Regions from separate parts of the Arthrobacter sp. TMN-49 genome, predicted to be linked through region 2. Evidence: predicted binding sites of a transcription regulator. Region 2 holds the regulator's gene; the other holds the start of a gene.

Region 1 (3,692 bases), on a different contig from region 2:
TGGCGGCAACGCTGGTCCAGGTCCCGGGAGCCTCGGGCATGCTCCAAGGCGGGGTGATTGCCTACCAAAATGTGATTAAGGAGCGGCTGCTGGGGGTTCCGGCAGACTTGCTGGAAGCCCGCGGCGCTGTCGACCCGGACGTGGCGTGCGCCATGGCGTTGGGCGTGTGCGGTGCGGCCGGGGCCCGGGTGGGTATTTCCACCACGGGGGTTGCCGGCCCCGACTCCCAGCACGGCAAGGCTGTGGGACATGTATTCATCGGCGTGGCGTTCGACGGTGAGGCGCAATCCTACGAATATCATTTTGCCGGGGACCGGGAAATGATCAGAACCCAAGCCACGCAGGAGGCTATTTCCCTGCTGGAACAAGTTGTCAAGGCTGCCGGGGAACAAAAGTTGTGACCAGATAGTTAGTCATAGTGAACGCAAAGTGCTCCCATCCGCTTTAGGATGGGAACACCAAGTGGGCACCTCGCCCCTTCCGGCCAACGCCGGGAGATGTGAACCCAATGACCTGTAGTGAATGATCTAGGAGTAAGGCGATACCCATGGTGAAGCAACCCGTATCCGTAAACGGCGTAGTGCGCTGGCGGGATGTGGGTTTGGTAGACGAGAAACCGCATCAGCAGAAGGAGCGCAAAATGGTGGTACTACGCCACGAAATTGGCGATGTTCTTCGAGATGTACGTCAACGCCAAGGCCGCACTCTGCGCGAAGTCTCACACAATGCGCGCGTCTCACTGGGCTACTTGAGTGAAGTGGAACGTGGACAAAAGGAAGCATCTTCCGAGCTTTTGTCCTCCATCTGCTCAGCCCTTGAAGTACCGTTGTCAATCATGCTCCGCGAAGTGAGCGACCGTTTGGCCATTGCCGAAGGCGTGGCCGTCCCGGACACTGTTCCCCAGGAATTCTCAGCCCGCTACGGCAGAGACCTGAACCAGGAACTCTCCGAGGAATTGAACAAGGGCTTGGTGTCCAACTCCTACTAAAGGTGACCGTAACTCGGTGTCACTGCTGAGCCGCCCGTTTTTTCTTGACAGCGGGCGGCGTCAACGAACTGGATCCCACACTAGGTGGGGTCCAGTTTTCTGTGCCCGAAAAGAATCCCGGGCACGGAACGACGCTAGCCGGCGGAGGTCAACTCAATCTGCCCGTTCACCGACGGGTTCCCCGCGCCTACGCTTTGGAAAGCTCCCTCAGGCGCGCAGTCGAGGCGCGGGGTCAGGGGGAGGCTCGTCTGCCCGGCCCGGCAACCATGCGAGAATGGGGGAGTGCGAGTAAGCGAGTTTTGGCGATTGATGGATGAGGAATTCAGCCCCTCATATTCACGGGTTTTGGCTCGGGATCTGGTGCTCAGCGGCGTGGGCGACAATACCGCCGCGGCGGCTCTTCGTGCCGGGTTTGACCCACGGGACATTTGGCTGGAGGTTTGCAAAATACAGGACGTCCCGCCGTCGCGGTGGCTGGGACGCGACATTGCACCCAGGGACTGACGATGCGGCCGCGGCGACGACACACTGTGACAATGTTCGAATATCTATTCGAGTTGTTCTATACTGTGTTTAGTGCTCCGAGCTGTGCGGTCGAAAAAAGTTCTCCACAATTTTCGGTACTGGGCGGCGCAGGGACAGACAATGTCAGTGCCTTGAACTAGCGTTTTAAGTAACGGAACGCCCGCAGGGCCGCTCCGCCAGCACGGCGTCGGGAAACCGGCCACAATTGTACGAGCAATGCATCAGACCACTAACCGTGCACTGCGCCAACCGCGTAGGTGCATGGAGCCGGAAACGGCACAAAGGAAAGACCGAGGTGAATCATGGCCGCTCCCGCAGACCGTGAAAAAGCACTTGCAGCAGCACTTGCCCAGATCGACAAGCAGTTCGGCAAGGGCTCAGTCATGCGTTTGGGCGATGACGTTCGCGCGCCCATTGAAGTGATCCCCACCGGGTCCATCGCCTTGGATGTGGCTCTCGGAATAGGTGGCCTGCCCCGTGGCCGCGTGGTGGAGATCTACGGACCGGAATCCTCCGGTAAGACCACGCTGGCCTTGCACGCTGTTGCCAGTGCCCAGAAGCTCGGCGGTATTGCCGCGTTCATTGACGCCGAGCACGCACTGGACCCGGACTATGCCGCGAAGCTGGGCGTCGACGTTGACGCCCTCTTGGTGTCCCAGCCGGACACCGGAGAGCAGGCGCTGGAGATCATGGACATGCTCATTGGCTCAGGCTCCCTGGATGTCATTGTCATTGACTCCGTCGCCGCGCTGGTGCCCCGGGCCGAAATTGAAGGCGACATGGGCGACAGCCACGTGGGCCTGCAGGCCCGCCTGATGAGTCAGGCTCTGCGTAAGATTACCGGCCGGTTGAGCCAGACCAAGACAACTGCCATTTTCATCAACCAGTTGCGTGAAAAAATCGGCGTCTTCTTCGGCAGCCCCGAAACGACCACAGGTGGTAAGGCGCTGAAGTTCTACGCCTCCATCCGCATCGATGTTCGCCGCATCCAAACCCTGAAGGAAGGTGCCGACGCCGTCGGTAACCGCACCAAGGCCAAGGTCGTGAAGAACAAGATGGCCCCGCCCTTCAAAATTGCCGAATTCGACATCATCTATGGTGTGGGTATTTCGCGTGAAGGCGGAATCATTGACATGGGGGTTGAGCACGGCATCATCCGCAAGTCCGGTTCCTGGTACACCTACGACGGTGACCAGCTGGGCCAGGGAATGGAGAACTCCAGGCGTTTCTTGAAGGACAACCCTGAGCTCGCCGACGAGCTGGAGCGGCTAATCAAGGCCAAACTGGGTGTGGGTGTCAGTGCCGAGGCGCCAGCGGACTCGACACCTAAGCTCAAGGCAGTTGACGGCTTCTAGGGGAGCCTCATGAACAACGCCCGTCGCGTGCCGGAACTAGACCCCGACGCCAATCCGGCATCGGAGGCTAGGGCCATCGTGCTTCGTCACTTGGCTCATTCGGCCAAGAGCCGCTTCCAGCTCAGCCAGAAGCTTGCCGAACGCCACATCCCGGCGGATGTGGCGGAGGCGGTGCTGGACAGATTTGTTGAGGTCAAGCTCATCGACGATGCCGAATTCGCCATGCTGTGGGTGCGCAGCAGATCAACGCACAAGTCCCTGTCCCGGAACGCGCTGCAACGCGAATTAGCGGAGAAGGGCATAGCCGAGGACCTGGCGCAGCAGGCCCTTGAGCAGATTGATCCCGACACCGAGCGCAGACAGGCCAAGGAACTCGTCAGGGGCAAACTCAAGGGATCCGTGGACCTCAGTGAACGCATGGAGCGGGATAAGTACACGCGCCGTTGGGTTGCCATGCTGGCACGGAAAGGGTTTAGTCCCTCCCTTGCCTTTCAGATAATTGCCGAGGTCATCGAGGAGAACCGTCCCGGCGACTGACTTTAGGCGTGTCGTGCGGGCGCGGAAAGTCTCCGTTGAGTCCCGATGCCCGCACCAAACGCCCGCACCGGCTATGCTAGCGGCATATGAGTAAGAACCTGCTCCGAGTTCCTCGCTTCCTGGCCCTCACCGTGACGGCCAGTTTCTTGCTGTTTTCAGCCGTCACGGCGTTGCCGGCACGGGCCGACGACGCCCCGCCCGGCGGTTTTCCGAGCTGGAGCGATGTTGAAAAGGCCAAGGGCAACGCCGCGGCTACGGCCACCGAGGTGGCCAAGATTTCGCAGCTG
Region 2 (3,692 bases):
TGGCTGCGCACCTGCAAAAACCAGGCTTTGGCATGTCGGCCGAGCAGCTTGATGAACTGGCTGCGCTGATCACTGCCGCCGGTGGCGGTACCCTGGCGTTGTTCTCTTCGCGCCGAGCGGCAGAGGACGCGGCTGAAAAATTGCGCAAGAAACTCTCGGTCAAGATTCTGTGCCAGGGCGATTCCTCCATGGCTGGGCTCATCAAGGAATTCGCCGACGAACCGGACACCTGCCTGTTCGGCACCATGTCACTGTGGCAAGGCGTTGACGTTCAAGGAACGTCCTGCCGGCTGGTGGTCATTGACAGGATTCCGTTCCCGCGACCCGATGACCCGCTGGTGACAGCGAGGGCCCGGGCCGTGGCACAAAGCGGCGGCGACGGCTTCATAGCCATCTCCGCAACCCATGCAGCCGTGCGGCTGGCCCAAGGCGTGGGGCGCCTGATTCGCTCAAGCGCCGACAGGGGAGTGGTGGCTGTTCTTGATTCCCGCCTGGCCAACGCCAGTTACGGCGGATTCTTGCGCGCGGCACTGCCGCCGTTCTGGGCCACCAAGGACCGCGCCGTGGCCTTGGCGGCCCTGAAGCGGCTCTCCGGGAAATAACGCTATGGCCCAGGAACGGGTATTTTTGTAGGCTACGTAAAGGAGACACCAAAGGCCGCCCGCGGCCGACGTGTCGGATAGTAGCCGGAAAATGCCCGTTCCTGGGCCTTAGGAACCATGAATCCGTATGCGTGTTATTTGGCGCGACTAGAGGCTTCGGAGCACCGACACCACTTTGCCCATGATGGTTGCGTGGTCCCCCAGAATGGGTTCATAGCGGGTGTTCTGGGGCAGTAACCAGGTGTGCCCGTCACGCTGACGGAACGTTTTAACAGTGGCCTCGTCGTCGAGCAGGGCAGCCACAATGTCGCCATTGTTGGCTGTTGGCTGTTGGCGCACCACCACCCAGTCACCGTCGCAGATGGCCGCGTCGATCATGGAATCACCTTGAACCTTGAGCATGAACAGCTCCCCGCTGCCCACAATTTGGCGTGGCAACGGCATGATGTCATCGACCGACTGGTCGGCCAGGATGGGACCGCCGGCCGCAATACGGCCCACCAACGGAACAAAGGCAGTGTCAGAGGAGCTGCTGAGTTCGGCGAAGTTGAGCCCGTTGGAGCTGCGTAGCTGTGATGGTGCGCTGACCCCTTCAATCTCCACCTCGCCGTTGTCCAAAACCAGTGGGATAAGAACTTCCATGGCGCGGGGGCGCTTGGGGTCGCGCCGCAAGTAGCCGTGGCGCTCAAGCTGGGTCAGTTGGTGCGTGACGCTGGACAGGCTGGCCAGCCCGACGGCGTCGCCGATTTCACGCATGGAGGGCGGGTAGCCCTTGTCGGCAATGGAGCGCTGGATGCACTCAAGGATCTTTTTCTGCCGAACAGTGAGCCCCTTCATGCCAGCGCGGCTGGGTGCTTGGGGGATGCGGTGCGGAGGTTCGTGAAGCGCCATGGTTCCGGGTCCTTTCGTGGCTGCCCTGAACAATGTCAGTGCCTGCTGGTGGACTGCATCTAGCGGCCAATCCTTGTGATTCAAGTTTAAGCCACAATACGGCCAATTTCAAACATTTGTTCTATCAACCCTTGGCAAGTGTCGTCAATAGATGCTAAAACTGTACTAGTAGCAAATTAGAACATACGTTCTATCGAGGATACGAAGTATGGAATTTCGATCCAGTCGGCATGTGTGGCCAGGGATCTAGATCCACTGTGAAAGGACGAGAAGTCATGAATGCAATGGTTATCTCTGCAGGACCTCTTAGTAGTACACCCAAGGCCCTGTTCGGCGCCGGCCCGGCCGGCTCCGCCCAGCATCATTGGCGAGCTGCCCCCGCGGCAAAGCTGGCGCTGACGCGCAGGGGCAGGCTTGTTCTCTTTGGTGTGCCGGCCATCGTTGCCTCCTCACTGCTGGTGTTCATCGCCTTGGCAATTGTCTTTGGCTCCCTGGCAAGCCCTGCCAACGCCAGCGCTGAGCATCCGGCCATCGATATGGACAGTTACGCGCATTCGGTGACTGTCCTCCAGGGCGACAGTTTATGGAGCATCGCCGGCGCCTCCAATCCGAATCGGGACGTCCGCGAAGTGGTACGGGAGATCGTTGCCCTGAACGAACTCAGCACAGGCGTACTGCAAGCAGGGCAGCGGATCTTCGTGCCCATCCCGCAGTAGAACACCGGCAGCCGGCAAACCCACGAACGGGTGGCCGGGGCAAAGTGTCCGCATACTGTCACGGTTTCGGTGTTTGCCGCCCCCGGCAATTAAGCTGGAACCATGGATCAGTTTGAACGCCTAGGCCAATTGCCACTCCGCGACGATCTGCGCGGACTGCACCCCTACGGTGCACCCCAACTTGACGTCCCGGTGCTGCTGAATGTCAATGAGAATACCTTCGGTGTCCCCGCCGACGCCAAGGAAGCCATCCTGAAAGCCGTCGCTGCGGAACTGGAAGGCCTCAACAGGTACCCCGACAGGGAATTCAGCACTCTCCGCCAGGAGCTGGCAACCTACCTCGGCCACGGCCTCAGCGATGACAACGTGTGGGCCGCAAACGGCTCCAATGAAGTACTGCAACAAATCCTTCAGGCATTTGGTGGGCCAGGACGCACCGCCATGGGGTTCCCGCCCACATACTCGATGTACCCCCTGCTGGCCAGCGGCACAGGAACCGGCTACATCGCGGGATGGCGCGATGCGGACTTCGGTTTGAGCGCAGCATCGGCGGCCGAACAGGTGCGCCAGCACGCCCCTAACATCGTCTTCCTGTGCTCACCGAACAACCCCACCGGAACTGCCCTGGGCTTGGACGTGGTGAAGGCTGTCTACGAAGCCGGTGAAGCATCGGCATGCATCGTCATTGTTGATGAGGCGTATGCGGAATTCGCTCACACCGGAACGCCCAGCGCACTGAGCCTGCTCGAGGGCCGCCCGCGCCTGATCGTTTCACGCACCATGAGTAAGGCGTTTGCCTTGGCTGGGGCCCGGCTGGGCTACTTGGCGGCCGCTCCGGAGGTCACCGACGCCCTCCGTTTGGTCCGCCTGCCGTACCACCTCTCAGCCATCACCCAGGCCACAGCTGTAGCCGCCCTGCGCACATCAGTTTCCCTCTTGGTCAATGTTGAAGCGATCAAGGTCCAGCGCGACAGAATCGTGCGGGAGCTGACAGCCCTAGGCCTGACACCCGCGCCCTCGGATTCGAATTTTGTGTTCTTTGGCGGGCTCGAGAACCCCCACGCCGTCTGGGAAGCCTTGCTGGCTGATGGCGTGTTGATTCGCGACGTCGGAATTCCCGGACATTTGCGGGTCACTGCCGGCACCGAGGCGGAAACAAGCGCCTTCCTCAACGGCTTGCGTGCCATTTTGGCCAGCTAAGATCACCCATGCAGGACGCTGCCACTCCGGGCGCCGGGGCGCGGGCGCTGACTGTTTTGGGCAATATCATGCCTTCCCTTCTAAACTGGTGTCATACATACAATAATTCGCGAGCCCGGCCTTGCCCCGCGCCTGCCGGGCGGCACGGTGCGTACAAAACCAAAGGACTTGTGCAATGACTGAGAACAGCCCGCAGCCCGGCCAGGGACGCACAGCCCGTTTGGAGCGAGTAACAAGCGAGTCAAGCGTGCTGGTGGAAATCAACCTTGACGGCACGGGTGTT

What was found. Region 2 encodes LexA, which represses DNA repair genes until DNA is damaged. Its sites were predicted from a motif close to TCGAACANNTGTTCGA; they were not measured.
Region 1: recA (recombinase RecA) is a predicted target of LexA. The motif match lies at 1,529-1,544, and genes of this name have one in related genera.

Annotation. Positions count from the first base shown of each region.
Region 1 is NZ_JBTNDH010000058.1:7,486-11,177, forward strand. It holds gene ACX80E_RS16790 (CinA family protein) at 1-401, shown strand, start outside; gene ACX80E_RS16795 (helix-turn-helix domain-containing protein) at 548-988, shown strand; gene ACX80E_RS16800 (DUF3046 domain-containing protein) at 1,271-1,492, shown strand; gene recA (recombinase RecA) at 1,816-2,868, shown strand; gene ACX80E_RS16810 (regulatory protein RecX) at 2,878-3,405, shown strand; gene ACX80E_RS16815 (aggregation-promoting factor C-terminal-like domain-containing protein) at 3,492-3,692, shown strand, end outside.
Region 2 is NZ_JBTNDH010000021.1:11,588-15,279, forward strand. It holds gene ACX80E_RS11070 (ATP-dependent DNA helicase) at 1-602, shown strand, start outside; gene lexA (transcriptional repressor LexA) at 750-1,493, opposite strand; gene ACX80E_RS11080 (LysM peptidoglycan-binding domain-containing protein) at 1,769-2,209, shown strand; gene ACX80E_RS11085 (histidinol-phosphate transaminase) at 2,312-3,409, shown strand; gene hisB (imidazoleglycerol-phosphate dehydratase HisB) at 3,585-3,692, shown strand, end outside.